Regions from separate parts of the Streptococcus sp. V728 genome, predicted to be linked through region 2. Evidence: predicted binding sites of a transcription regulator. Region 2 holds the regulator's gene; the other holds the start of a gene.
The links. Region 2 encodes Rex, which represses fermentation and respiration genes when NADH is low (regulators of the CRP and FNR family bind a similar motif). Its sites were predicted from a motif close to TTGTGAANTANTTCACAA; they were not measured.

Region 1: the regulator Rex is predicted to act here: its motif matches at 13,772-13,789, upstream of adhE (bifunctional acetaldehyde-CoA/alcohol dehydrogenase).

What each region holds. Positions count from the first base shown of each region.
Region 1 covers NZ_JBQJJH010000003.1:9,673-25,030, reverse strand. Annotated here, with positions in the region: gene rplO (50S ribosomal protein L15) at 1-369, shown strand, start outside; gene secY (preprotein translocase subunit SecY) at 382-1,692, shown strand; gene ACTO1Y_RS05750 (adenylate kinase) at 1,848-2,486, shown strand; gene infA (translation initiation factor IF-1) at 2,604-2,822, shown strand; gene rpmJ (50S ribosomal protein L36) at 2,847-2,963, shown strand; gene rpsM (30S ribosomal protein S13) at 2,981-3,346, shown strand; gene rpsK (30S ribosomal protein S11) at 3,364-3,747, shown strand; gene ACTO1Y_RS05725 (DNA-directed RNA polymerase subunit alpha) at 3,791-4,726, shown strand; gene rplQ (50S ribosomal protein L17) at 4,738-5,124, shown strand; gene ACTO1Y_RS05715 (ACT domain-containing protein) at 5,384-5,650, shown strand; gene ACTO1Y_RS05710 (PFL family protein) at 5,660-6,997, shown strand; gene rnpA (ribonuclease P protein component) at 7,304-7,675, shown strand; gene ACTO1Y_RS05700 (YidC/Oxa1 family membrane protein insertase) at 7,650-8,465, shown strand; gene jag (RNA-binding cell elongation regulator Jag/EloR) at 8,480-9,436, shown strand; gene ACTO1Y_RS05690 (ribonuclease P) at 9,491-10,111, shown strand; gene tkt (transketolase) at 10,230-12,206, shown strand; gene yajC (preprotein translocase subunit YajC) at 12,323-12,643, shown strand; gene ACTO1Y_RS05675 (low molecular weight protein-tyrosine-phosphatase) at 12,692-13,129, shown strand; gene ACTO1Y_RS05670 (MORN repeat-containing protein) at 13,122-13,535, shown strand; gene adhE (bifunctional acetaldehyde-CoA/alcohol dehydrogenase) at 13,824-15,358, shown strand, end outside.
Region 2 covers NZ_JBQJJH010000002.1:235,677-251,034, reverse strand. Annotated here, with positions in the region: gene ACTO1Y_RS02615 (SprT family protein) at 1-261, shown strand, start outside; gene ACTO1Y_RS02610 (PspC domain-containing protein) at 321-593, shown strand; gene ACTO1Y_RS02605 (ABC transporter ATP-binding protein) at 933-1,691, shown strand; gene ACTO1Y_RS02600 (ABC transporter permease) at 1,693-3,684, shown strand; gene ACTO1Y_RS02595 (VIT1/CCC1 transporter family protein) at 3,722-4,417, opposite strand; gene ACTO1Y_RS02590 (O-acetylhomoserine aminocarboxypropyltransferase/cysteine synthase family protein) at 4,609-5,889, shown strand; gene radC (RadC family protein) at 5,953-6,633, shown strand; gene ACTO1Y_RS02580 (gamma-glutamyl-gamma-aminobutyrate hydrolase family protein) at 6,657-7,346, opposite strand; gene ACTO1Y_RS02575 (redox-sensing transcriptional repressor Rex) at 7,362-8,003, opposite strand; gene ACTO1Y_RS02570 (DUF4649 family protein) at 8,090-8,299, opposite strand; gene ACTO1Y_RS02565 (DUF1831 domain-containing protein) at 8,309-8,656, opposite strand; gene ACTO1Y_RS02560 (cysteine desulfurase family protein) at 8,661-9,776, opposite strand; gene ACTO1Y_RS02555 (ribose-phosphate diphosphokinase) at 9,792-10,742, opposite strand; gene ACTO1Y_RS02550 (CYTH domain-containing protein) at 10,866-11,435, opposite strand; gene ACTO1Y_RS02545 (GTP pyrophosphokinase) at 11,569-12,240, shown strand; gene ACTO1Y_RS02540 (NAD kinase) at 12,224-13,042, shown strand; gene ACTO1Y_RS02535 (RluA family pseudouridine synthase) at 13,039-13,929, shown strand; gene pta (phosphate acetyltransferase) at 13,948-14,922, shown strand; gene ylqF (ribosome biogenesis GTPase YlqF) at 15,068-15,358, shown strand, end outside.

The DNA of each region.
Region 1 (15,358 bases), on a different contig from region 2:
TCAGGTAACGGTAAGACATCAGGCCGTGGTCAAAAAGGTCAAAAAGCTCGTAGCGGAGGCGGTGTACGTCTTGGTTTTGAAGGTGGACAAACTCCATTGTTCCGTCGTCTTCCAAAACGTGGATTTACTAACATCAACGCTAAAGAATATGCTATTGTAAACCTTGATCAATTGAACGCCTTTGATGACGGTGCTGAAGTAACTCCAGTGGTACTTGTAGAATCAGGAATTGTTAAATCTGAAAAATCAGGTATCAAAGTTCTTGGTAACGGTGAGTTGACTAAGAAATTGACTGTTAAAGCAGCTAAATTCTCTAAATCAGCTGAAGAAGCTATCACTGCTAAAGGTGGTTCTGTTGAAGTCATCTAAGTGAGGTGACCTATGTTTTTTAAATTATTGAGAGAAGCATTCAAAGTTAAACAAGTTCGATCAAAAATTCTATTTACAATTTTTATCGTATTTGTATTCCGTATCGGTACAAGCATTACTGTACCATGGGTAAATGCAAATAGCTTGAACGCTTTGAGTGGACTATCCTTCTTGAATATGTTGAGCTTGGTGTCAGGGAATGCCATGAAAAACTTCTCAGTTTTTGCACTTGGTGTTAGTCCCTACATCACAGCCTCAATCGTCGTCCAACTCTTGCAAATGGATTTATTGCCAAAATTTGTAGAGTGGGGCAAACAAGGGGAAGTAGGTCGTAGAAAGTTAAATCAAGCGACTCGATACATTGCCCTTGTGCTTGCATTTGTTCAATCAGTCGGGATTACTGCTGGTTTTAACGCTCTGTCTGGAGCTAAACTTTTGACTGTACCACTTACACCACAAGTATTCCTTGTAATTGGTGGAATTTTAACCGCAGGAAGTATGATTGTGACCTGGTTGGGAGAACAAATCACAGATAAGGGATACGGGAATGGTGTTTCAATGATTATCTTTGCAGGGATTGTTGCTTCAATTCCTGATATGATTAAAGGCATCTATGTGGATTACTTTGTCAATGTACCAAGCAGTCGTTTGACATCGTCTCTTATTTTCGTTGCCATCTTAATCGTTGCTGTTTTGTTGATTGTTTACTTTACAACTTACGTTGAACAAGCTAAGTACAAGATACCAATTCAGTATACAAAGGTAGCTCAAGGTGCACCATCAAGTTCGTATCTTCCTTTGAAGATTAACCCTGCTGGGGTTATCCCTGTTATCTTTGCCAGCTCCATTACAGCAGCGCCGGCAGCAATCTTACAATTCGTAAGTGCGTCTGGTCTTAATTGGGAATGGGTAAAAACAGCTCAAGAGTTGGTATCTACTTCAACCCCAACAGGTGTTGCTTTGTATGCTCTGTTGATTATTCTCTTTACATTCTTCTATACATTTGTACAGATCAATCCAGAGAAAGCAGCAGAAAATTTACAAAAGAGTGGAGCTTATATCCATGGTGTCCGTCCTGGTAAAGGGACAGAAGAATATATGTCAAAACTTCTTCGACGTCTCGCAACAGTCGGATCAATCTTCCTAGGTGTGATTTCTATCCTACCTATAGTAGCTAAAGATTTATTTGGCCTTTCAGAAGTTGTTGCTTTTGGGGGAACAAGTTTGCTCATCATTATCTCTACAGGTATTGAAGGAATTAAACAATTGGAAGGTTATCTATTGAAACGTAAATATGTTGGTTTCTTAGATACAACAGAATAATTGTAATAGAAAATAAAATTCACTATTGCTCAGAGAGTGGAGTGTAAAAATCAAAGACCTAGTCAGATTTTTATCTCCTCTCTTCTATTTTGTTTTTAAATAGGAGTTGAAATGAATTTTTGCTTCTATTTAAAAATAAAAAAGGAGTTTGAATCATGAATCTTTTGATTATGGGTTTACCTGGTGCAGGTAAGGGAACACAAGCAGCAAAAATTGTTGAACAATTCCATGTTGCTCACATCTCAACAGGTGACATGTTCCGTGCAGCAATGGCTAACCAAACTGAAATGGGTGTGTTAGCGAAGTCATATATTGACAAAGGCGAATTGGTTCCAGATGAAGTTACAAACGGAATCGTTAAAGAACGTCTTTCTCAAGATGATATTAAAGAAACTGGCTTCTTGTTGGATGGGTATCCACGTACTATTGAACAAGCACATGCTTTAGATAAAACATTGGCTGAACTTGGTATTGAGCTAGAAGGTGTCATCAACATCGAAGTAAATCCAGATAGTCTTTTAGAGCGTTTGAGTGGACGTATCATTCATCGTCAAACTGGAGAGACTTTCCATAAAGTATTCAATCCACCAGTTGATTACAAAGAGGAAGATTACTACCAACGTGAAGATGATAAACCTGAGACAGTAAAACGTCGTTTGGATGTTAATATTGCTCAAGGTGAACCAATCATTGCTCACTACCGTGCTAAAGGTCTTGTACATGATATCGAAGGTAACCAAGATATCGATGATGTCTTTAAAGATATCGAAAATGTCTTGACAAATTTGAAATAAAAGCGTTTTTCAGACTTGCAAAATGTCTTGACAAATGTTATACTGAGTTAGTCTGACTTATAATTGTTGTCTCTGTGTCTAGAGGCATCAAATCGAAATTTAGGGAGGTACTTTTGCGTGGCAAAAGACGATGTGATTGAAGTTGAAGGCAAAGTAGTCGATACAATGCCGAACGCAATGTTTACGGTTGAACTTGAAAATGGACATCAGATTTTAGCAACAGTTTCTGGTAAAATTCGTAAAAACTATATTCGTATTTTAGCGGGAGATCGTGTTACTGTCGAAATGAGTCCATATGACTTGACACGTGGACGTATCACTTACCGCTTTAAATAATCGAAAAACTTGGAGGGATAAGAAATGAAAGTAAGACCATCGGTCAAACCAATTTGCGAATACTGTAAAGTTATTCGTCGTAATGGCCGTGTTATGGTAATTTGCCCAGCAAATCCAAAACACAAACAACGTCAAGGATAAGATAGAAAGGAGAAAACATGGCTCGTATTGCTGGAGTTGACATTCCAAATGACAAACGTGTAGTTATCTCATTGACTTATGTCTATGGTATCGGACTTGCAACATCTAAGAAAATCTTAGCAGCTGCTGGAATTTCAGAAGATATTCGCGTTCGCGACCTTACATCAGATCAAGAAGATGCTATCCGTCGTGAAGTTGATGCAATTAAAGTTGAAGGTGACCTTCGTCGCGAAGTAAACTTGAACATCAAACGTTTGATGGAAATCGGTTCATACCGTGGGATCCGTCACCGTCGTGGACTTCCTGTCCGTGGACAAAACACTAAAAACAACGCTCGCACTCGTAAAGGTAAAGCTGTTGCGATTGCTGGTAAGAAAAAATAATATAGGAGGTAAAAGTCTTGGCTAAACCAACACGTAAACGTCGTGTGAAAAAGAATATCGAATCTGGTATTGCTCATATTCACGCTACATTTAATAACACTATTGTTATGATTACTGATGTGCATGGTAATGCAATCGCTTGGTCATCAGCTGGTGCTCTTGGTTTCAAAGGTTCTCGTAAATCTACACCATTTGCTGCTCAAATGGCTTCAGAAGCTGCTGCTAAATCTGCACAAGAACACGGTCTTAAATCAGTTGAAGTTACTGTAAAAGGTCCAGGTTCTGGTCGTGAGTCAGCTATTCGTGCTCTTGCTGCCGCTGGTCTTGAAGTAACAGCAATTCGTGATGTGACTCCAGTGCCACACAATGGTGCTCGTCCTCCAAAACGTCGCCGTGTATAATCATTACCTTTACACTGCTTTTCGTTTAAGAGGGAGTAACTAAATGATCGAGTTTGAAAAACCAAATATAACAAAAATTGATGAAAATAAAGATTATGGCAAGTTTGTTATCGAACCACTAGAACGTGGATACGGTACAACACTTGGTAACTCTCTTCGTCGTGTACTTCTTGCTTCTCTTCCAGGAGCAGCTGTTACATCTATCGATATCGATGGTGTATTACATGAGTTTGATACAATCCCTGGTGTTCGTGAAGATGTGATGCAAATCATTCTGAACATTAAAGGTATTGCGGTTAAATCATATGTAAAAGACGAAAAGACTATTGAACTTGATGTTGAAGGTCCTGCTGAAGTAACAGCTGGAGACATTTTGACTGACAGTGATATCGAAATCGTAAATCCAGATCATTATCTTTTCACAATCGGAGAAGGTGCTTCATTTAAAGCGACTATGACTGTAAACAGTGGTCGTGGATATGTACCTGCTGATGAAAACAAGAAAGATAATGCTCCAGTTGGAACACTTGCTGTAGATTCTATTTATACACCAGTCACAAAAGTTAACTATCAAGTTGAACCTGCTCGTGTAGGAAGCAATGATGGTTTCGACAAATTAACCCTTGAAATCTTGACAAATGGAACTATTATTCCGGAAGATGCTTTAGGGCTTTCAGCACGCATTTTGACAGAACATCTTGATTTGTTTACAAATCTTACAGAGATTGCTAAAACTGCAGAAGTGATGAAAGAAGCTGATACTGAATCGGACGACCGTATTTTGGAACGTACGATTGAGGAACTTGACTTGTCTGTACGCTCATATAACTGTTTGAAACGTGCTGGTATTAATACTGTGCATGATTTGACAGAAAAATCTGAGGCAGAGATGATGAAAGTAAGAAATCTTGGACGCAAGAGTTTGGAAGAAGTGAAACTCAAACTCAATGATTTGGGTCTTGGATTAAAAGATAAATAAAGGAGGAATACATGGCTTACCGTAAACTAGGACGCACTAGCTCACAACGTAAAGCAATGCTTCGCGATTTGACAACTGACCTTTTGATCAACGAATCAATCGTGACAACTGAAGCTCGTGCTAAAGAAATCCGTAAAACTGTTGAAAAAATGATTACTCTAGGTAAACGTGGTGATTTGCATGCACGTCGTCAAGCTGCTGCTTTCGTACGTAATGAAATCGCATCTGAAAACTATGATGAAGCAACTGACAAGTACACTTCTACTACAGCTCTTCAAAAATTGTTCTCAGAAATCGCACCTCGTTACGCAGACCGTAACGGTGGATACACTCGTATCCTTAAAACTGAACCACGTCGTGGTGATGCAGCGCCAATGGCGATCATTGAATTAGTATAAAATCATCAATTTTGTTGAGTGTTATGATGATGGAGCCCTGTGCTCTTAGTCTAGCTCTGGTCTACCGCTAGGACTTTTGTCCTAGCGGGAACACTCATCATAAGATGGTCGGTAGACGCTTGTTTACGAAATTGTTTTTTCTTTTAAGAACAATTTCGTAAGCAGGCGTTTTTTAGTTTTTTTGTTGTAAATGTGCTATACTGAGAAAAAAGAAAATCACAAAATTAGATTTTCTATAGTTTAAAAATGGAGGGTCGATATGAAAGCTATCATAACTGTAGTTGGAAAAGATAAAGGTGGGATTGTTGCAGGTGTTGCGACTAAGATTGCTGAATTAGGATTAAATATTGATGATATTTCACAAACTGTCTTGGACGAGTTCTTCACAATGATGGCTGTGGTATCTAGTGAAGAAAAACAAGATTTTACTCATTTGAGAAATGAGTTTGAGGCTTTTGGTCAGACTTTGAATGTCAAAATCAATATTCAGAGTGCTGCGATTTTTGATGCTATGTATAATATCTAGGAGGCGTGTATGGATATTAGACAAGTCACTGAAACAATCTCAATGATTGAAGAGCAGAATTTTGATATCAGAACAATTACCATGGGAATTTCACTTCTAGATTGTATAGATCCAGATATTAATAAGGCTGCAGATAAAATTTATGATAAGATAACTAGCAAGGCCGCAAATTTAGTTGCTGTCGGGGATGAAATTGCAGCTGAACTTGGGATTCCAATCGTTAACAAACGCGTCTCGGTAACGCCTATTTCTTTGATTGGAGCAGCAACAGATGCGACAGATTATGTAGTGTTAGCAAAAGCTTTGGATAGAGCTGCTAAAAAAATAGGTGTTGATTTTATTGGGGGATTTTCTGCCTTGGTACAAAAAGGTTACCAAAAAGGTGATGAAATTCTGATAAATTCTATTCCACGTGCTCTAGCAGAGACAGATAAGGTTTGCTCTTCTGTCAATATCGGTTCAACCAAGTCAGGAATTAACATGACTGCTGTAGCTGATATGGGACGAATTATCAAGGAAACAGCTGAACTTTCAGAAATGGGAGCTGCGAAGCTAGTCGTTTTTGCCAATGCAGTCGAAGATAATCCTTTTATGGCGGGTGCCTTCCATGGTGTTGGTGAAGCAGATGTTATCATCAATGTAGGTGTTTCTGGTCCGGGTGTTGTTAAACGTGCCTTGGAAAAGGTTCGTGGGGAAAGTTTTGATGTAGTTGCTGAAACTGTTAAAAAGACAGCTTTCAAGATTACCCGTATCGGTCAACTAGTTGGACAAATGGCTAGCGAGCGTCTTGGAGTTGACTTCGGAATTGTAGATTTGAGCTTGGCGCCAACTCCAGCAGTAGGTGATTCTGTAGCTCGAGTTCTCGAGGAAATGGGGCTGGAAACTGTTGGGACTCATGGGACGACTGCAGCCTTAGCTCTGTTGAATGATCAGGTTAAAAAGGGTGGAGTTATGGCTTGTAACCAAGTCGGTGGTCTTTCAGGTGCCTTTATACCAGTTTCTGAAGATGAAGGCATGATTGCTGCTGTACAAAATGGTTCCCTAAATCTTGAAAAATTAGAAGCCATGACAGCTATTTGTTCGGTTGGTTTAGATATGATTGCTATCCCTGAGGATACTCCTGCTGAAACCATTGCGGCTATGATTGCCGATGAAGCTGCTATCGGGGTTATCAATATGAAAACAACTGCAGTTCGCATTATTCCTAAAGGTAAAGAAGGGGATATGATCGAGTTTGGTGGTCTTTTAGGAACTGCTCCAGTTATGAAAGTAAACAAAGCATCATCTGTTGATTTTATTTCTCGTGGGGGTCAGATTCCTGCTCCAATCCATAGCTTTAAAAATTAGAGAAAAAAGTGAAGCTTTAAGTTCAATTTAAGGAAAACGGTATATACTACAATCATTAAATAAAGACCTCCTAACTTTATTTAATAGAATCCTAAACTTTTTCATAATAATCTCCGACAAAAGTCACTCGTAAGAGTGACTTTTGTTTTTGATTTTGAAAACAGTAGTAAATTTTCGCTGAATTCTGGTCATTCATTTTTTAAATGGCCATTTTTTATGGCACAAATAGCCCGAAACCTTGCCATGATTGGCTTTTTGAAATTTTATGGTATAATAGTAATAGTTTTATTAGATGGAGTATGATTTTTGAGAAAAAGCTTTCGTGTAAAAAAAGAGAAAGATTTTGATGCCATATTTAAAGAGGGGAAAAGTGTAGCTAATCGAAAATTTGTTATTTATCGGTTAGAGAATCAGCAACAACATTTTCGAGTAGGGTTATCAGTTAGCAAGAAGTTAGGAAATGCTGTAACAAGAAATCAAATCAAGAGAAGAATTCGTCATGTTTTGATTGAAAATAGTAACCAGATAGTTGATAATGTAGACTTTGTTGTTATTGCTCGAAAAGGCGTTGAAACTTTAGAATATGCAGAAATCGAAAAAAACTTACTTCATGTTTTGAAATTAGCAAAGATATACCAGGAAGGAAATAGGAGTGAAGAAGAAATTACAATTGACTAGTTTGTTAGGTTTGTCCTTGTTGGTAATGACTGCTTGTGCAACTAGTGAAGTCTCTGCTGATTCGTCAGATGTTTGGAGTAAACTTGTTTATTTTTTTGCTGAAACCATTCGTTTTTTGTCCTTTAATGTAAGTATTGGTTTAGGGATCATTATTTTCACAGTCTTGATTCGAACAATCTTATTACCGGTCTTTCAAACGCAAATGGTGGCATCCAGAAAAATGCAAGAAGCGCAACCGCTAATAAAGGAATTGCGCGAACGTTATCCTGGTCGCGATATGGAAAATCGTACTAAACTAGATCAGGAAACACGTAAATTATTTAAAGAATTAGGGATTAAGCAGTCTGCATCATTATGGCCACTTTTGATTCAAATGCCAATTCTACTGGCTCTTTTCCAAGCCTTATCGTACGTTGATTTTTTGAAGACTGGCCATTTTTTGTGGTTCAATCTAGGTGGAGTTGACACGACCTTGGTATTGCCAATTTTAGCTGCCCTGTTCACTTTCTTCAGTAGTTGGCTTTCAAACAAAGCCTTGCCTGAAAAAAATGGTGCAATGACAGCTATGATGTATGGAATGCCTGTCATCATCTTCTTTTTTGCAATGTCTGCACCAAGCGGTGTTGCTCTTTATTGGACGGTTTCAAACGCTTATCAAGTATTGCAAACTTACCTACTGAACAATCCTTTCAAAATCATTGAAGAGCGTGAAGCGGATGTGAAGGCTAAGAGAGATCTAGAAGCTAAGAAAAGAAAAGCTCTGAAGAAAGCACAGAAAAAGAAAAAGTAAGGAGAAATCTGATAATGGTATTATTTACAGGTTCAACTGTTGAAGAAGCAATCCAAAAAGGATTGAATGAATTAAATATTCCGAGAATGAAAGCTCATATCAAGGTTGTTTCGAAAGAGAAAAAAGGATTTTTTGGACTTTTCGGAAAGAAACCAGCTCAAGTTGATATCGAAGCAATTAGTGAGACTACTGTTGTAAAAGCAAATCAGCAGGCTATCAAAGGCGTTCCAAAAGAAATTAATGATCAAAATGACCCAGTTAAAACAGTCAGTGAAGCGACAGTTGATTTAGGGCATGTAGTTGCGGCTATCAAGAAAATTGAAGAAGAAGGCCAAGAAATTTCTGAAGAAGTCAAGGCTGAAATTCTTAAAAACGATAAAGAAGCAAGTACGATTTTAGAGGAAACAGGGCATATTGCTGTTTTAAAAGAATTGCAACCTGAAGAAATTCAAGAAAATGCTGACGAAGAGCAAGGTAGTGATTTAGAAAACCTTGGTTTGAAAGTTGAGCCGACTTACGACACAGAAAAGGTTGTTGAAGAAGTGACGGACTATGTTCAAGCAATCATTGATGATATGGATGTTGAGGGAACTATTTCTAGTACTTCTAACCGTCGTTCTATCAACATGCAAATCGATACAAATGAGCCGGGTCGTATTATCGGTTACCACGGTAAGGTTTTGAAATCTCTCCAACTTCTAGCGCAAAATTACCTTTACAATCGTTATTCAAAAACTTTCTACATCACGATCAATGTGAATGACTATGTGGAACATCGTGCAGAAGTTTTGCAGAGTTACGCACAGAAATTGGCTACACGTGTCTTGGAAGAAGGTCGTAGTCAGATGACAGATCCAATGTCAAGTAGCGAGCGTAAAATTATCCATCGTATCATTTCGCGAATGGAAGGTGTAACGAGCTACTCTGAAGGTGACGAACCAAATCGTTATGTTGTCGTAGATACTGAATAAGATAAATGAAAAATCAGGTTTTCCTGATTTTTTTCTAACTAAAGAAGGAATCAAATGAAAGAAATCAAAGATTATCTTGCTTATCAAGGAGAACAGTACCGGACCCCTGACAAAGCAGGAGTTGAAAGAGATAAAATGTTATCCATGCGTAGCAAAGGGCAGGGAGCACGAAAGTCATTTACTCACCTAGCTGAATGTTTTCAAGCTAGGCATTCCGATTGGAAATTACACCCAACCAGTCAATGGATGAATCAAGCTCAACGTCTTCGCTCTCATTTTTGGGCTTATTTACAGGCAGAAGGATCAGTTGCGGAACCCATGATGGCTCTTCGTTTGTATGGAAGTCAGAATAATTGGGGAATCTCTTTAGAAGTTAGTTTTATAGAGAGAAAGAAAGATGAAGCTACCTTATCAAAACAGGCTAAAGTTTTGGATGTGCCAGTGGTTGAGGGAATCTATTATTGGGTTCAGAAAAACGATGAGAGTTATAGAGTGCAGGCTACTGAGGAGAATAGACAACTTTTGAGACAACAGTTATCTAACCAAGAGATTCGCAAAGTATTAATAAAAGCTGATGTTCCAGTGACTGATGAAGAAACTCTAGATAAGATTTTAGATGAACTGGACCAAACTTTTAAAAAATTATTGCCTTTTTATCAAGCGACTAGAAATTAGTTTAATCGGCTGAGTCATTTTATAGTAAATTGTTTTATTGCTATTCTAGGTATTTTTTCATATAATAGTAAAATAGGATGAGTGGTATACTTATCACCTCAAAGAGAAAGGAATTTCTATGTCAAATCTATCTGTTAATGCGATTCGTTTTCTAGGTATTGACGCTATCAATAAAGCAAACTCAGGTCACCCAGGGGTGGTTATGGGAGCTGCACCGATGGCATACAGCCTATTCACTAAAGAACTTCGTATCAATCCAGCTCAACCAAACTGGATCAACCGTGACCGCTTTATTCTTTCAGCAGGTCATGGGTCAATGCTCCTCTACGCCCTTCTTCATCTCTCTGGATTTGAAGATGTGAGCATGGATGAAGTGAAGAGCTTCCGTCAATGGGGTTCTAAAACACCAGGTCACCCAGAATTTGGTCATACAGCAGGAGTTGATGCAACAACAGGTCCTCTAGGACAAGGGATTGCGACTGCGACAGGTTTTGCACAAGCAGAACGTTTCCTTGCAGCTAAGTACAACCGCGAAGGTTATAACATCTTTGACCACTACACATATGTTATTTGTGGAGATGGTGACTTGATGGAAGGTGTCTCAAGTGAAGCTGCATCTTATGCAGGTTTGCAAAAACTTGACAAGTTGGTTGTTCTTTATGACTCAAATGATATCAACTTGGATGGTGAGACAAAAGATTCCTTCACAGAAAGTGTTCGTGACCGTTACAATGCCTACGGTTGGCATACAGCATTGGTAGAAGATGGGACAGACTTAGAAGCTATTCATGCTGCTATTGAAGAAGCTAAGGCTTCAGGAAAACCATCTTTAATCGAAGTGAAAACAGTTATTGGTTATGGTTCTCCAAACAAACAAGGGACTAATGCTGTACACGGCGCTCCTCTTGGAGCGGATGAAACTGCAGCAACTCGCCAAGCACTTGGTTGGAACTACGAACCATTTGAAATTCCAGCAGAAGTTTATGCTGATTTCAAACAAAATGTTGCGGACCGTGGTGCATCAGCATATGAAGCATGGACAAAACTAGTTGCAGACTATAAAGAAGCTCACCCAGAATTGGCTGCAGAAGTGGAAGCCATCATCGAAGGACGCGATCCAGTTGAATTGACTCCAGAAGACTTCCCAGCTTTAGAAAATGGTTTCTCTCAAGCGACTCGTAACTCAAGCCAGGATGCCTTGAATGTAGTAGCTGCTAAATTGCCAACCTTCCTTGGTGGATCAGCTGACCTTGCTCATTCAAATATGACTTACATCAAAACTGACGGACTTCAGGACGATGCAAATCGCTTGAACCGTAATATCCAATTTGGTGTTCGTGAATTTGCAATGGGAACTGTTTTGAACGGAATGGCTCTTCATGGTGGACTTCGTGTTTATGGCGGAACATTCTTCGTATTCTCAGATTACCTTAAAGCGGCAGTTCGTTTGTCAGCCCTACAAGGTCTTCCTGTAACCTATGTCTTTACTCACGATTCAATCGCAGTTGGTGAAGATGGGCCAACTCATGAACCGATTGAGCACTTGGCAGGCCTTCGTGCGATTCCAAACCTCAACGTTTTCCGTCCAGCAGATGCGCGTGAAACTCAAGCAGCTTGGTATCTCGCAGTGAAGAGTGAGAAAACACCAACTGCCCTTGTCTTGACTCGCCAAAACTTGACTGTTGAGGAAGGAACAGACTTCGAGAAGGTTGCAAAAGGTGCTTACGTTGTCTATGAAAATGCAGCAGATTTTGACACTATCTTGATTGCAACAGGTTCAGAAGTGAATTTAGCAGTAGCAGCTGCTAAAGAATTGGCAAGCCAAGGTGGAAAAGTTCGCGTAGTCAGCATGCCATCTACAGATGTTTTTGACGCACAAGATGCAGCATACAAAGAAGAAATCTTACCAAATGCAGTTCGTCGCCGTGTAGCTGTCGAAATGGGAGCAACTCAAAACTGGTATAAATACGTCGGTCTTGATGGAGCGGTTCTCGGTATTGATACCTTTGGTGCGTCTGCTCCAGCTTCAAAAGTTTTAGCAGAATATGGATTTACAGTTGAAAACTTAGTTGAAATTGTAAACAACTTGAAGTAAGAAAAATCAGAGCTTTGCTCTGGTTTTTTATTGTCCCAAAACCAGGGTATAATCTTGTAAAAACAAGTGAAATTTGATATAGTAGTTTTATCTGAATTACAAAGGAGTAAAAAATAATGGGTGGGAATTTAACATTCTTGATTATGCTTGTTTTGATGTTCGGCTTGATGTTCTTCATGCAACGTTCTCAAAAGAAACAAGCTGAAAAACGCATGGAGAGTCTCAATAAACTTCAAAAAGGTTATGAAGTCATTACTATCGGTGGTTTATACGGTACAGTAGATGAAGTTGATACCGAAAACAGAACGATCGTACTTGATGTAGACGGAGTTTACTTGACTTTTGAACTCGGAGCAATCAAATCAGTCTTGCCATTGAAAGAAGCTGTTACATCAGAAGGTACAGTCATCGACGGTGAAAGTGCGATTGAAGAATAAAACGGGGTTGATCTTATACCCCTTTTTCTATGAAGATGAGGGACAATGATGAAAAAAGTTGTTTTTGTTTGCCTTGGTAATATTTGCCGGAGTCCTATGGCAGAATTTGTGATGAAATCTTTAACCGATGAATATGAGATTGAGAGTAGAGCAACTTCTTCTTGGGAACACGGCAACCCAATTCACAAAGGAACTCAGAAAATCTTTAAAACTCACGGTATTCCTTATGATTCATCAAAAACATCACAACAAATCTCTAAGGATGATTTTGAATATTTTGATTATATCATTGGTATGGACGAATCGAATCTCCTTGACTTGACTCGAATGTGTCCTCAAAAACAACAGCACAAGATAGAAGCGTTCGCTTCTGAAAGTGTTCCAGATCCATGGTATACAGGTGATTTCAATGAAACTTATGATCGAGTTTTAGCTGGTTGCCAAGCATGGCTATCACGTTTAGAAAATGAGGCAAAAAATGGATAATTTAAAGAAACTCTATGATAAATACAGTGTCTATATAACGCGTCCTCGTTTAGAAATTGCGACGGTAGTAATCATAGTTCTTTGTGCAATTTTTGTATTTGTAGGGAATATGCCCAAGCAAGGAGTCCTAAAGCTAGATGGTGACTCAATTGTATACGATGGGAGCATCGTCCGTGGAAAGATGAATGGTCAAGGCACAATGACCTTCTCAAATGGCGACACTTATACTGGTGAATTTAAAAATGGAGCATTTAACGGTAAAGGTACCTACCAAGCAAAGGATGGCTGGGTTTACGAAGGTGATTTTGTTAACGGCCAAGCTGAAGGAAAAGGAAAACTGACTACAGAGCAAGAAGTTGTCTATGAAGGTGACTTTAAACAAGGGCTCTTCCAACAAGCACAATAACCTCCTGATAAGGAGGTCTTTTATCAGGGTAAAAAGAAAGCGCTTCCTTGATTTTTGTATTAAAAATACCATAAAAAAGTTTGTGAAATAAAATAATTTCAATAATATTTTCACAAAGTTTGATAAAAGAGTGCATAAAAACAATAGTTTGATAAAAAAATCACAATAAAATGAAAATTCTTTGTGAAATATCTATGAAACTGTTTACAAAGTATAAAAAAAGAGTTATAATAAACTTGTGAAAAATTTAACAAAGGATTTTAACCCTTGATGGCTATGGAGGAAAATATGGCTGATAAAAAAACTGTAACACCTGAACAAAGACAACTTGCTGCAGAGAAGCACGTAGATGGTTTGGTACAAAAAGGTTTAGTTGCACTTGAAGAAATGCGTAAGTTGAACCAAGAGCAAGTTGACTACATCGTAGCAAAAGCATCTGTTGCAGCACTTGATGCACACGGAATTCTTGCTCAACATGCAATCGAAGAAACAGAACGTGGTGTATTTGAAGATAAAGCTACAAAGAACTTGTTTGCCTGTGAACACGTTGTAAACAACATGCGCGGTGTTAAAACTGTTGGAGTTATCGAAGATGATCCAATTACTGGCTTGACTAAAATTGCAGAACCAGTTGGGGTTATCTGTGGAGTTACACCTACAACAAACCCAACTTCTACAGCAATCTTTAAAGCTTTGATCTCATTAAAGACACGTAATCCTATCGTCTTTGCTTTCCACCCATCTGCTCAAGAATCTTCTGCACACGCTGCTCAAATTGTTCGTGATGCTGCGATTGCTGCTGGAGCTCCTGAAAACTGTGTACAATGGATTACAGAACCATCTATGGAAGCAACAGCTGCTCTTATGAATCATGATGGTATTGCAACTATTCTTGCTACTGGTGGTAATGCCATGGTTAAGGCTGCTTACTCATGTGGGAAACCAGCTCTGGGAGTAGGTGCTGGAAACGTTCCTGCCTATATCGAAAAATCAGCTGATCTTCGTCAAGCAGCTCATGACATCGTTATGTCTAAATCATTTGACAATGGTATGGTTTGTGCGTCTGAGCAAGCAGTTATCATTGATAAAGAAGTTTATGATGAATTTGTTGCAGAATTCAAATCTTACCACACTTACTTTGTTAACAAAAAAGAAAAAGCTCTCTTGGAACAATTCTGCTTTGGCGCTAAAGCAAACAGCAAGAACTGTGCTGGAGCAAAATTGAATGCTGATATCGTTGGTAAACCAGCAACATGGATTGCAGAACAAGCAGGTTTCAAAGTGCCAGCAGAAACTAATATCCTTGCTGCAGAATGTGCAGAAGTTGGAGAAAATGAGCCTTTGACTCGTGAAAAACTTTCACCAGTCATTGCAGTATTGAAAGCTGAAGATACTGAAGATGGACTTAAAAAAGCTCGTCAAATGGTTGAGTTCAATGGACTTGGTCACTCAGCAGCTATCCATACAAAAGACGAAGAGCTAGCTAAACGCTTTGGTACAGAAATCAAAGCAATGCGTATTATCTGGAACTCTCCATCTACTTTTGGTGGTATCGGTGACGTATACAATGCCTTCATTCCATCATTAACACTTGGATGTGGTTCATACGGACGCAACTCAGTTGGTGATAACGTGAGCGCTATTAACCTTCTAAACATCAAGAAAGTAGGGAAACGTAGAAATAATATGCAGTGGTTTAAAGTTCCTTCAAAAATTTACTTCGAACGCAATTCTATCCAATACCTTCAAACATGTGAAGATATTGAACGAGTTATGATTGTTACAGACAAATCTATCGAAAAACTCGGTTTCGTTCAACGTAT
Region 2 (15,358 bases):
CACGAACTCTGTCATTATCATCTATACTATGAAGGTAAGGGTTATAAGCATAAAGATATAGCTTTTAAAGAACTGCTAAAAGAAGTGGACGGTCTCCGCTTTGTACCTCCTTTATCAAGTGCTCGTCAAAAACCAGCTTTGGTTTATAAATGTCACTCTTGTGGCCAAGTCTATCAAAGAAAGCGTCGAATTGATACCAAACGTTATCTATGTGGTCTTTGTCATGGAAAACTTATCCTACAAAATCCGCCTAAGGACTGATGCAGGGAGCTTTAGTTCATGTTATACTTATTTCAAGAATACCGAAAGAGGTACAAATCATGAATAGAAAATTTTATAAAATGAGACGAAATCGTATGATATCAGGTGTACTTGCTGGTCTATCTGATAGCTGGGATCTTGATGTGACATTGGTGCGCTTCATTTTTGCTATCTTTACAATCGCAAATTTTGGACTCGGAATCATCATCTACATCATCCTAGCCTATATCCTGCCAACTAAGGAAGATATCGAAGCGGAGATGTACGGAACTGGCCCACGCAAGATGAAAGAAGCGGAACCTATCGATGATGATAAAGGTTGGTTTTGGTAAATCGCTTTACCATTCATAAAAAATCAAACCCTTGTAGTATCAAGGGTTTTTCTTTTGCTTAACAATTTGTGGTAAACTAATAGTAGTTGATTTCAAAAAAATATCTTTATCTTACAAAAATGTAAGATTAAAGCTCCAAATGTAAGGTTATGTTATGGAACCAACTCTTTTTTTAGAGTACACTTATATCATAAAGATAAAGGAGCGAAACTATGAAAAAAATTTTACAAAAGAAACAAACAAGTAAACCGAGTCCTAAGGAAATCGAGCGAGTTGAGCTCGGCATTCAAATGATGCAGGCTCAGTTTCAATTAATGGGATATTAAAAAGGAGATTATCATGACACTTTTAGATGTAAAACACGTTCAAAAAATTTATAAAACTCGTTTCCAAGGCAACCAAGTAGAAGCCCTGAAAGACATTCACTTTACTGTAGAAAAAGGCGATTATGTTGCTATCATGGGTGAGTCTGGTTCTGGGAAATCTACCCTACTCAATATTCTCGCCATGCTTGACAAACCAACTCGTGGCCAGGTTTTCCTAAACGGAACTGACACAGCGACCATTAAAAATTCTGAAGCATCAAGTTTCCGTCGTGAGAAGTTAGGCTTTGTCTTCCAAGACTTCAATTTGTTAGATACGCTTTCTGTTAAAGACAATATCTTACTCCCTTTGGTATTGTCTAGAAAGCCTATTACAGAAATGATGAAAAAATTGGTGGTGACTGCTGAAAATCTTGGCATCAATCAATTGCAGGAGAAGTACCCTTATGAAATTTCTGGTGGACAAAAACAACGTGTAGCAGTTGCACGCGCCATCATCACAGAACCAGAAATTCTCCTTGCTGACGAACCGACAGGAGCTCTAGATTCTAAATCATCTGCAGCCCTTCTTGATATTTTTGATCAGATCAACGAACAAGGACAGACCATTCTCATGGTAACCCACTCAACAGCAGCTGCTAGCCGTGCTAAACGCGTCCTCTTCATCAAGGACGGCATTCTCTATAATCAAATCTACCGTGGTGAAAAGACTGATCGTCAGATGTTCCAAGAAATCTCTGACACCTTGACTGTAATGGCAAGTGAGGTGAACTAGTATGTTTCGATTAACCAATAAGTTGGCCATATCCAACTTAATCAAAAACCGCAAACTCTATTATCCTTTTGCTCTGTCTGTCATTTTGGCAGTCACTATTAGCTATCTCTTTTATTCCCTAGCCTTTAATCCTAAAATTGGTGATTTGCGTGGTGCATCTGCTATACAATTTACCCTACAACTAGGGCTTGTCGTAGTGACACTTGCATCTGCCATTATCGTTCTTTATGCCAACAGTTTTGTCATGAAAAATCGATCCAAAGAACTGGGTTTGTATGGCATGTTGGGCTTAGAAAAACGTCACTTGATTGGTATGACCTTCAAGGAACTCTTGATTTTTGGGCTAGTAACAGTCACTGCTGGTATTGGGATTGGTGCCCTCTTTGACAATCTCATCTTTGCATTATTGCTTAAACTTGCAAAGATGAAGGTAGAGCTAGTAGCTACTTTCCAATGGTCTGTTGTTTTTTCTATCCTTCTGGTATTTGGGCTTGTATTTTTACTCATTGTCTTCCTAAATGCTATCCGCATTATCCGTATGGATGCCCTCCAACTCTCTCGTGAGAAATCAAAAGGTGAAAAAAAAGGGCGTTTCCTAGTCCTTCAGACACTTGTAGGGCTAATTACTCTAGGCGGTGGCTACTATCTAGCACAAAGCGTAAAAGACCCAATTTCAGCAACCCTTACTTTCTTTATTGCCGTCATGTTGGTAATAGTTGCGACCTATCTTTTATTCAATGCGGGTATTACAGTTTTCTTACAGTTACTCAAGAAAAACAAAAGATATTACTATAAACCCAATAACCTCATCTCTGTATCTAACCTCATCTTTCGTATGAAGAAAAATGCTGTCGGTTTAGCAACCATTGCCATCCTTTCAACCATGGTTTTGGTTACCATGTCAGCAGCAACCAGTATCTACAACGGATCTGAAAATATAAAAAATATTATGTATCCTCACGATTTTGATGTTAAGGGAAATAATATTGAAGTTGAGGATTTAGACAAACTTTTGACTCAGTATGCAAGTGAAAAGAACTTAACGATTAGCAACAAAGACGTTCTTAGATATGCCAGCTTCGGCATTTCCAGTCAAGATGGGACCAAATTAACCACCTTTGAAAAAGGGGAGAATAGTGTTATGCCCAAGACTGTCTTCTTAGTTTTTGACCAAAAAGATTACGAAAAAATGACTGGACAAAAGCTAAATCTTACTGGTAATGAAGTAGGTCTTTGGGCTAAAAATAACCAACTAAAAGGTCAGAAATCATTTAGTCTTAACGGTCAGGAGTATAGTATCAAGCAAGAAATCCAGCAAGATTTTTTAGCTAACCATGTTTCCAATCTCTATATTCTTTTAGTTTCAGATTTTAACTACCTAGTTGTACCAGATCTTCAAAGTTTTTTGGAACAGTACCAGGATTCCGCTGTCTACCCTCAGTTTTATGGTGGTATGGATGTGACTGCAAGTCAAGAGGAACAGTTAAAACTAGCTGATGATTTTGATGCGTATGTGAACAACTTTAGCCATAATCTCAAGAGTGAAGATGCTATGGTTTACGGGGGTAATGGTTCAAGTGATGCAATTGCACAAATGAATGCACTCTATGGAGGTGTCCTCTTTATTGGTATTTTCCTCTCTATAATCTTTATGATAGGTACTGTACTCGTTATTTACTATAAACAAATCTCAGAAGGCTATGAGGATCGTGAACGCTTTGTCATCCTGCAAAAGGTTGGTTTGGATCAAAAACAAATTAAGCAAACCATTAACAAGCAAGTCTTGACTGTCTTTTTCCTCCCTGTAATCTTCGCCTTCCTACATCTAGCCTTTGCCTATCATATGTTGAGTTTGATTCTCAAAGTTATTGGTGGTGTGGATACAGCTATGATGTTAAGCGTAACACTTTCTATTTGTGGAATCTTTGCTTTAGTTTATGTCCTAATATTTATGATTACTTCAAGAAGCTATCGTAAGATTATCCAGCTATAATAAAAAAACCTCGATTTTTTCGAGGTATTTTTATGTTTTAAATGCTAAACAATTGTCCAAATAGATAAGTAACACCCATGGTCAAAAGGCCAATACAAAGGTTCCGAATCATAGCTGTTTTAGTGGGAGCTTTTCCAAGTTTTGCACTGGTATATCCAGTAATCAAAAGGGAAATTGCTACAATAACAACAGTAGCAGGGATTCGATAGTCGCTTGGGAAGATAGTTATTGAAAGCATTGGCGGGAGACTTCCGAGGACAAAGGCAATAAAGCTAGATGCTGCAGCATGCCAAGGATTGGTGAATTCTTCATATTCGATTCCGTACTTTTCCTCGACTAGAGCCTTAAGTGGATTTTTTAGAAAGGCTTTGTTAACTAATAGTTGGGCCGATGTTTCACACTCACCATTTTGAAGATAAGCTGCGTAGAGAGATTTTTTAGCTGCATCGATATCTTTATCCAAAAGAAGTTGTTCGCGGGCTACAGCGGCTTCCTCCGTGTCTTTTTGAGTAGATACGGATACATACTCGCCACCAGCCATAGAAAAGGCGCCAGCAAGAATAGCAGCTAATCCTGAGAGGAAGATAATCCAGATATTAGTTGTAGCACTGGCAACACCGATAACAACCCCAGCAATAGAGATAATTCCATCATTTGCACCCAGTACACCAGCACGCAAGATATTTAAACGACCGGCAAAGTTTGAATCGATTTCATGTGTAATTTCTGACATAGTGTTCTCCTTTCTAAACATTATAAAGTATAGGAGCAGTGAATACAAACTTTTTAAACTATCTGAAAAAAGTTCTACAATTCTAATAATAGCCATAGCTTTTGCTTATGCCAAGATATAACAAAGTTGTATTTGTAACTGAACGAATTAGGTGATAAAATGAACCTAATGAAATCTTTGGAGGTCTAAATATGACTCGTGAATTTAAATTTGAAACCCTACAATTGCATGCAGGACAAGTGGTAGATGCGACTACAAAATCCCGTGCTGTACCAATTTACCAAACAACATCTTTTGTATTTGAAGATACCCAAGAAGGAGCAGATCTTTTTGCCCTTCAAAAGGCTGGTAATATCTATACTCGTATCACTAACCCAACAACATCAGCCTTTGAAGAGCGTATCGCAGCCCTTGAAGGTGGTGTAGGTGCACTTGCAACTGCGTCAGGTATGGCAGCTATTACCTACACAATTTTAGCTCTAGCTCACGCAGGAGACCACGTCGTTGCAGCATCAACTATTTACGGCGGTACCTTTAACCTCTTGAAAGAAACACTTCCTCGTTATGGAATCACCACAACTTTTGTTGATATTGATAATCTAGAAGAAGTAGAAGCAGCAATTAAAGACAATACAAAACTTGTATTGATTGAAACCTTGGGAAATCCTGTTATCAACATTCCTGATATCGAAAAAATCGCTGAAATTGCTCATAAACACCAGATTCCTTTGGTTGCAGACAATACTTTTGCAACACCATATCTTATCAATGTCTTTTCACACGGTGTTGACATTGCAGTTCATTCAGCAACTAAGTTTATCGGTGGTCATGGGACAACTATTGGTGGTGTCATCGTTGATAGCGGTAAATTTGACTGGGCTGCTTCAGGGAAATTCCCTCAATTAGTCGATGAGGACCCAAGCTACCACAATATCAGTTATACCCGTGATGTTGGTGCTGCAGCCTTTATCGTTGCTGCTCGCGTGCAATTGCTTCGCGATATGGGAGCTGCGCTATCACCATTTAACTCATTCTTGCTCTTACAAGGTCTTGAAACTCTTTCTCTTCGTGTTGAACGCCATGTTCAAAATGCTGAGAAAATCGTAGATTTCCTTGTGAACCATCCAAAGGTTGAAAAGGTCAACTATCCGAAACTTCCAGATAGTCCTTACCATACCTTGGCTGAAAAATACCTACCAAAAGGTGTTGGCTCAATCTTTACTTTCCACGTTAAAGGTGGAGAAGCAGAAGCACGTAAAGTGATTGACAACTTGGAAATCTTTTCGAACTTAGCCAATGTAGCAGACGCTAAATCATTGGTCGTTCATCCCGCAACCACAACTCATGCTCAGTTGTCTGACTCAGATTTAGAAGCAGCAGGAGTAACTAAAAATCAAATCCGTCTTTCAATTGGTCTTGAAAATGACGATGATTTGATTGAAGATTTGCGACTAGCTCTTGAAAAAATCTAAAAATAACTAGTTTTTATCGAATTAAGGATCCTTCTCACGAATAATTAAGTGAGGAGGATTTTTATGTATAGTATTTCATTTCAAGAAGATTCGCTTTTACCAAGAGAGAGACTAGTCAGAGAAGGAGTAGAAGCACTCAGCAATCAAGAATTACTAGCAATATTACTAAGGACAGGAACAAAACAGGCCAATGTTTTTGAAATAGCACAGAAGGTCTTAAATCAGCTAACATGTTTAACCGACCTAAAAAGAATGAGCCTACAGGAATTGCAGACTCTATCGGGTATTGGACGTGTTAAGGCTATCGAATTACAAGCTGTTATCGAATTAGGCTACCGTATCCATAAAAGGGAAACAGTGGAAATGGAGAGCATTCTTAGCAGTCGTAAATTAGCTAAAAAGATGCAAGCTGAGCTTGGAGATAAAAAACAAGAGCACCTAGTGGCGCTCTATCTGAATACACAAAATCAAATTATTCATCAGCAGACTATTTTTATTGGGTCAGCTACTAGAAGCATTGCTGAACCGAGAGAAATTCTCCACTATGCCCTAAAGCACATGGCAACGTCTGTGATTCTGGTTCACAATCATCCATCAGGTGCAGTAGTTCCTAGCCCCAATGATGACCATGTTACGAAGCTTGTTAAAGAAGCCTGCGAATTGATGGGATTGGTCTTATTGGACCATCTAATTGTCTCACATTCAGATTATTTTAGTTACCGTGAGAAGACGGATATGATATAAAAAACCTGCATCATATACAGGTTTTACAATTCATTGACAACATAGTCAAAAAGCGTTTTATCTTTGGGGCGATTTTCAAAGAGAAATTCTGGATGCCATTGAACACCGAGATAAGGGAAACCATCCGTAGTTGTCACAGCTTCGATAATACCATCTTTAGGATCATGTGCTACAACCTGAAGATTAGGAGCTAAATCTTTGATGCTCTGATGGTGGAAAGAATTGATATGAGAGATTTCTCCATAAATTTCTCTAAGAACAGTATCTGGTTCGGTAACAAGCCGCTGAGTGGTGTATTCGGCAGAAGTATCTTGCCAATGATCTTCGATATCTTGATGAAGAGACCCGCCCATGGCTACGTTAAAAAGTTGAGTACCACGACAGACAGAAAAAATTGGTTTATTTTGCTTAATTGCTTCTTTAATGAGGGCCAACTCAAAAATATCACGTTGAAGGTGGTAGTCGTCGCTATCAATGGCTTTTGGCTCACCATAGTATTTTGGGTCAACATTTTGCCCACCTGTAAGGATAAGTTTATCAATCAAACTGATGTAATAGCTAGCCATTTCTTCATCACCAATCGGTAGGATAATGGGAATTCCGCCAGCTTCTTTAACACCTTCAACAAAACCTTTTGCTGCATAACTGAGCATGATATCATCATCTGGATGAGCTTTTTCATTTCCTGTAATCCCAATAACTGGTTTATTCATAAATACTTACGCTTTCTAATCCTCTTTACGCATAAAATAGAGGAGAGTTTGAAGTTCACTTGTAAGATCGACATACTGAACAACTACATCTTTAGGAAGATGTAGGTGAACAGGAGAAAAACTGAGAATACCTTTGATGCCAGCATCAACCAACAATTCAGCAACTTCCTGAGATTTAACACTAGGAACAGTTAGAATCGCTGTCTTTATATTGGCATCCTTGATTTTTTCTTTTATTTGCGATATTCCGTAGATTGGAACACCGTCAGGAGTCTGGGTACCAACCTCAGGATGATCATCTAGGTCAAAAGCCATAACGATTTTCATCTTATTACGCTCGTGAAAGCGGTAGTGGAGGAGGGCATGTCCCATATTTCCAATACCAACCAGCATAACGTTGGTAATAGAGTTATCATTTAAAAGATCGGCAAAAAAATTCATGAGCTTCTTGACATCATAGCCAAAGCCACGTCTTCCAAGTTCGCCAAAGTAAGAGAAGTCACGACGAACCGTTGCAGAATCAATTCCAATTGCCTCTGCAATTTGTTTGGAATTAGCTCTTTCAATTTTCTCAGCATTAAATCTTTTAAAAATACGGTAGTAGAGAGAAAGTCTCTTTGCTGTTGCCTTTGGAATAGCAGACTGTTTTTCTTTCACAAAATCACAACCTTTCTAACTACTATTTTATAGAAAGCTTGTGAAAATTGCAACAATAACGAAAAAAAACTAAGAAAAATCTTAGTTTAGGTATTTTCGTGATAGGTTGTTAAAAAACGATAGAGGTTCCCAAGAAGACCTTGATAGATTTCAACTCCATTGTGTGTTAATGAAGTGATAAGAGTCGTATCAGGAAGGGTTACACAACCCGATAGAGAGAGCATAAGAGCTTCATAGTCTTCATATTCTTGCACACGCTCTACTTGATAGGAGTCCTTGTAAGTTAATCGAAACATAATAATCTTCTATCTTTCGCTTTTTGTAAATACGTCACGCTCAACAAGACTATCCATCAAGAAGTAGAATTTCTCTTGGTGGATATGTGTTTCTTCTGATTTGAAAATATCAACTAAACGCAGACCAGATTTATCAGTGATATTAATTTTTGCGCCTGTTAAGTCTTTATTAATGATAATTTTCAGCTGGAAACCTTCTCCACTATTTGGAACCTTTTCAAGTAGACGTGTCAGTTCATAGTTACCAACTTTAGTTTCAAAAAAAGTATTATCTTTAAGAGTAAATTTCTTTACAGTTGGGCTAAGTGTGTAATCGTAACGGCAATTGTTTAGTTTAATTGTTTGTTCGAATGCCATTGAGTTATCCTCCGATGATATTTTTAAGAGTATTAGCGAGAGTTATCATCTCTTGTTCTGTATTTTGAGGTGAAATGCTGACACGAACGGATTCGTGCAAACGAGGTGAATCTTCTCCGTAGAGTGCCTGAAGAACATGACTGACCTGAACAACACCAGCAGTACAAGCAGAACCAGTCGAGATAGAAATCCCTTCAAGGTCTAGACGAAGTAGCAGTAGGTCGTTTCGTTGTCCTGGAAATCCAATGTTGAGGACATAGGGAAGTTGCTCTTTACCTTGGTTTAGATAGTAGTTTGATCCATCCATTTCAGCTAGAAATGTTTCTTGTAGTTTTTGAACTTTTTCGAAATTAGGCTCTATATGTTCAAGATCATCCTTTAGAGCTGCGATCATCCCTATAATTGCAGGAAGGTTTTCTGTTCCTGCTCTTTTTTTCTGTTCTTGATCTCCACCGTGTAGATAAGAATCAAAATCTGTAGAAGCTGCATAGAGGAAACCAACGCCTTTAGGACCATAAAACTTATGAGCAGAAGCACTGAGAAAATCAATCCCCAATTCTTCAGGGAGAATCTCTAATTTACCAACCGCCTGAACTGCATCAACATGATAAACAGCTGGATGATTTTTTAGAACATCACCAATTTCATCAATCGGTAATAGAGTTCCTGTTTCATTGTTTGCAAACATAGTAGATACTAAGATGGTATCTTCACGGAGTGCATTTTTGACTTGGTCTGCAGTGATTTCTTGATTTACAGGTTTCAAAACAGTTACTTCAAACCCGAAATTTTCAACCAAATATTCAATTGGTTCAAGAACTGCGTGATGCTCAATAGCAGTAGTAATGATGTGTTTCCCACGCCCTTGGTGGCGAAGGCAGTAACCAATAATTGCTGTATTATTACTTTCTGTACCACCAGAGGTGAAGAAAACGTGCTGTGGCTTTGTTCCTAGTAAACTCGCTAACTCTTGACGCGCTTCTCGTAATAATTTACCTGCTTGACGTCCATGGCTATGAATACTAGAAGGGTTCCCATATGTTTCTTGCATGACTTGAGTCATTGCTGAGATAGCTACAGGTGACATGGGTGTCGTAGCAGCATTATCCAAATAAATCAAAAACTCACCTAATTTCTATTTAAATTTGAATAGTGGACTAACTGGTTTTCTTTCATGAATACGAACCATGGCATCACCAATTAATTCGCTTGCAGTAATGTATTTTACATTTTTTGGTTTTTTACTTTCTGTTACGACAGAATCTGTAACCAAGATTTCTTTGATATTAGCTGCATCAAGCAATTCTGCAGCGCTGTCAACGAAAAGTCCATGACTTGAAACTGCATAGATTTCAGTTGCACCATCGCGTTCTAGGATTTTAGCAGCTTCAGAGAAAGTACGACCTGTATTTAGAATATCATCAATCAAGATTGCTTTCTTGCCTTCAACCTCACCGATAATATATCCTTGGCTACGTTCAGAATCATCTTGAGCATAGTCGATGATAGCAATCGGTGCATCAAGGTACTCAGCAAGGCTACGAGCACGTTTTACACCTGAATTTTTAGGGCTAACAACAACCACATCTGAACCTGTCAAACCTTTATCACAATAATGTTTTGCAAAAAGAGGAATTGTGTAGAGGTTGTCAACAGGAATATCAAAGAAACCTTGAACCTGAACAGCGTGAAGATCAAGTGTCAATACACGACTAACTCCGGCTTTAACCAACATATTTGCAACAAGTTTAGCTGTAAGGGGTTCGCGAGAAGAAGCGATACGGTCTTGACGAGCATAACCAAAATAAGGCATGACAACATTGATTGTATTTGCACTAGCACGAACACAGGCATCAACAGTGATTAAAAGTTCCATCAAATGATTGCTAACAGGATAAGAAGTAGACTGGATGATATAAACATCATAGCCACGAACACTTTCTTCGATGTTAACTTGGATTTCACCATCTGAAAATTGACGTGATGATAATTTTCCAAGCGGAACACCTGCAGCATCTGCGATTTTTTGAGCAATTTCATGATTTGACGAAAGTGAAAAAAGCTTCATATTCTTTGTATCTGACATTGATAAACCGTCCTCTATAAACTATGTGAATCAGTAAAAGGAAACATTTTATTAGCAACTGTAGTCCATTACAGATTCTATTATTTTTTATCTCTTATATTTTATCAAAAAAAGTTGATTATTTCAGTTATTTTTCATATTTTCTATAAATCGTACTAATTTTGAAGGTGCTTTCTTGTATTCGATATCATTTGCCTGTAAAAACTCCTGAAAATCAAGACTTCCCTGGTCTCCATTTTCGACTTCCAACTCTAGTTCATAATCAACAACATCGAAGTAGCTGCTTTGATCAAGAGCCATGAGTCCGATAGAAGTCTCTTTCTCATAACGAACAGTAGTTAAACAACCTAAGACAACCCAGCCACTTGGTGAAACACCTCGATTTGAAAGTTCTTCTAAAATCATTCCCTGAGGAAGTTTGCATTCCTCTAAACATTTCTTTGCTTCTTCTAGAGTGAGAGCTTGATTATATTCCATATTTCCAACTTTTTGTGGGATTTTTATGGTTAATTCGGCACTATTTTCAGATGTCCGAATACGCATGGCTATCTTATTGCTACGTAGCTTATAGTCACAAGTATCTAAGTAGTAGTTGTTTTGCGTAATAGGAGTAATATCCGAAAAATATTCTTTTAATTTTATATAGTCTTCTTTTTTTAGAAGAGTTTTTAATTCTATTTCTAAATGTTTCATTTTGAGAACCTTTTATTTTGTTTGAAAGCGATTTATGGTATAATAATAACTGTATTTATTGTATATGATTTTTAAATGAAAATCAAAGAGTAAATGAATATTGTAGCTAAAGAGGGGTGAATCTATAAAATCTATGATTACTGAATGGGAAGAATTTTTAGATCCTTACATTCAAGCTGTTGGCGAGTTAAAAATAAAACTACGGGGGATTCGAAAACAGTACCGCAAACAAAATCGACATTCACCAATTGAATTCGTAACAGGGCGTGTGAAACCTATTGAAAGTATCAAAGAAAAAATGGTTCGTCGTGGAATAACCTATGACACGCTTGAACAAGATTTGCAAGATATTGCAGGATTGCGTGTGATGGTTCAATTTGTAGACGATGTGAATGAGGTTGTATCTATCCTTCGTAAAAGACAGGATATGAGAGTTGTTCAAGAACGAGATTATATCACTCATCGTAAGGCGTCAGGTTATCGTTCTTACCATGTAGTTATTGAATATACAGTCGATACCATAAATGGTGCAAAAACCATCTTAGTTGAGATTCAAATTCGTACTTTGGCAATGAACTTTTGGGCGACGATTGAACATTCACTCAACTATAAATATCAAGGAGATTTCCCAGAAGAAATTAAGGAAAGGCTTGAGATTACCGCTAGAATTTCTCATCAGCTAGACGAGGAAATGAGCAAGATTCGAGATGACATTCAAGAAGCACAAGCACTCTTTGATCCTTTGCATCGGAAATTAAATGACGGGGTAGGAAATAGTGACGATACAGATGAAGAATACAGGTAAAAGGGTTGATCTGATCGCCAACCGTAAACCTCAAAGTAGAAAAGTGTTGTACGAACTCAAGGATCGTTTGAAGAAGCATAATTTTATACTTAATGATAAAAATCCTGATATTGTTATCTCCATTGGAGGAGATGGAATGCTTCTATCTGCTTTTCACAAGTATGAAGATCAGTTAGATAAGGTTCGTTTTGTTGGGGTTCATACGGGACATCTTGGTTTCTATACTGATTATAGAGACTTTGAATTAGATCAGCTAGTTACTAATTTACAGTTGGATACAGGAGCTAAGGTTTCGTATCCATTATTAAATGTCAAAATTTATCTAGAAAATGGTGAAGTTAAAATCTTCCGTGCTCTAAACGAAGCTAGTATTCGTAGAGCAGATCGAACTATGGTTGCTGATGTCGTGATAAATCACGTCCCCTTCGAACGCTTTCGAGGTGATGGATTGACTGTATCAACTCCAACAGGAAGTACAGCCTACAATAAATCACTTGGTGGTGCTGTCCTACATCCGACCATAGAAGCATTACAATTAGCGGAAATTGCTAGTCTGAATAATCGAATTTATCGAACACTTGGTTCTTCAATCATTGTTCCTAAGAAAGATAAAATCGAACTAATACCAACTCGAAATGATTATCATACTATCTCTATCGATAATAGTATCTATTCTTTCCGAAATATTGAAAAAATAGAGTACCAAATCGACCACCACAAGATTCATTTCGTTGCCACTCCAAGCCACACCAGTTTTTGGAATCGAGTTAAGGATGCCTTTATTGGTGAGGTGGACGAATGAGGTTTCAATTTATTGCAGACGAACATGTTAAGGTAAAAACCTTTCTAAAGAAACATGAAGTTTCCAAAGGTTTACTTGCCAAGATTAAGTTTCGAGGTGGTGATATTCGGGTGAATGGGCATCCGCAGAACGCTACCTACCTCTTAGATATTGGGGATGAGGTTGTCATTGATATTCCTCCAGAAGAAGGTTTCGAGACACTGGAAGCCATAGATTATCCCTTGGATATTTTGTTTGAAGATGACCACTTTCTAATTCTGAACAAACCATTCGGTGTGGCCTCTATTCCTAGTGTTAATCACTCAAATACTATTGCTAATTTTATTAAAGGTTACTACATAAAACAAGTTTACGAGAATCAGCAAGTGCACATTGTAACTAGATTAGATAGAGACACGTCTGGTTTGATGCTATTTGCCAAACATGGATATGCTCATGCAAGGCTAGATAAACAACTTCAGAAAAAAAGTATTGAAAAACGGTACTTTGCTCTTGTAAAAGGAGCAGGTATTTTAGAACCAGAAGGAAATATCATAGCTCCCATTGCGAGAGACGAAGATTCTATCATCACAAGGCGTGTAGCTAAAGGTGGTAAATATGCTCACACAGAATACAAGGTCATAGCATCCTATGGAGACATACATTTAGTCGATATTCGATTACATACTGGGAGAACACACCAAATTCGTGTTCATTTTTCACATATTGGTTTTCCCTTACTTGGAGATGACCTCTATGGCGGAAGTTTAGAGCATGGCATACAGCGTCAAGCGCTACATTGCCATTTCTTATCTTTTTATCATCCTTTTCTTGAAGAACAGTTGGAAATATCATCTCCGCTGCCAGATGATTTTAAGAATTTAATAACTAAGTTATCAATTAATTAATATTAAAGGAGAAAACTCATGGAAGTTTTTGAAAGTCTAAAAACCAACCTAGTTGGTAAAAATGTACGCATCGTTCTACCCGAAGGGAAAGAACCTCGTATCCTACAAGCTACAAAACGTTTGGTGAAAGAAACAGATGTTATCCCAGTTTTGCTTGGTAAACCTGAAAAAATCAAAATCTACCTTGAAATCGAAGGAATTCATGAGGGGTATGAAGTCATCGACCCAGATCATTACGATAAATTTGACGATATGGTTGCTTCTCTTGTAGAACGTCGTAACGGTAAGATAACAGAAGAAGAAGCTACTAAACTCTTGAGTGAAGACGTTAACTACTTTGGTGTTATGCTAGTTTATATGGGCTTGGTTGACGGTATGGTTTCAGGTGCACTTCACTCAACTGCTGCAACTGTTCGCCCAGCACTTCAAATCATTAAAACTCGTCCAAATGTAACTCGTACTTCAGGTGCTTTCTTAATGACTCGTGGTTCAGAACGTTATCTTTTCGGAGACTGTGCAATCAACATTAATCCTGATGCTGATGCCCTAGCTGAAATTGCTATTAACTCAGCAATCACAGCTAAAATGTTTGGTATCGAGCCAAAAATTGCAATGTTAAGTTACTCAAGTAAAGGTTCTGGTTTCGGTGAAAACGTTGATAAAGTGGTAGCAGCTACTAAACGTGCACACGAATTGCGTCCTGACCTTGAAATTGATGGAGAATTGCAATTTGACGCTGCCTTCCACCCTGAAACAGCAGCTTTGAAAGCTCCAGGAAGTAAAGTGGCTGGACATGCAACTGTCTTCATCTTCCCAAGTATCGAAGCAGGAAATATTGGATACAAGATTGCAGAACGTCTAGGTGGTTTCTCAGCTGTAGGACCTGTTTTACAAGGTTTGAATAAGCCAGTTAATGACCTTTCACGTGGATGTAGCTCAGATGATGTTTATAATCTTACTCTCATCACTGCAGCACAAGCTATTTACCAATAAAATTTCCAAAGCCCCACTTCTTTAAGAGGGGCTTTTCTAGTCTTTTAATTGTCTAACACCCTGCAAAACTAGCTAAATTATGGTAAAATAGATAGTAATCATCTATGATTTATCGATTAAGTTTGTATGAAGAAAAGGAAATAGAATGGCTATTATTCAATGGTTTCCTGGCCATATGTCAAAAGCGAGAAGACAGGTTCAGGAAAATTTAAAATTTGTTGATTTTGTGACAGTTTTAGTTGATGCACGTTTACCCTTGTCTAGTCAAAATCCGATGCTGACTAAAATTATCGGTGACAAACCTAGACTATTGATTTTAAACAAGGCAGATCTTGCAGACCCAGTATTGACAAAAGAATGGCGTCAGTACTTCGAATCCCAAGGAATTCAAACACTTGCAATCAATTCTAAAGAGCAAATTACAGTTAAAGTCGTA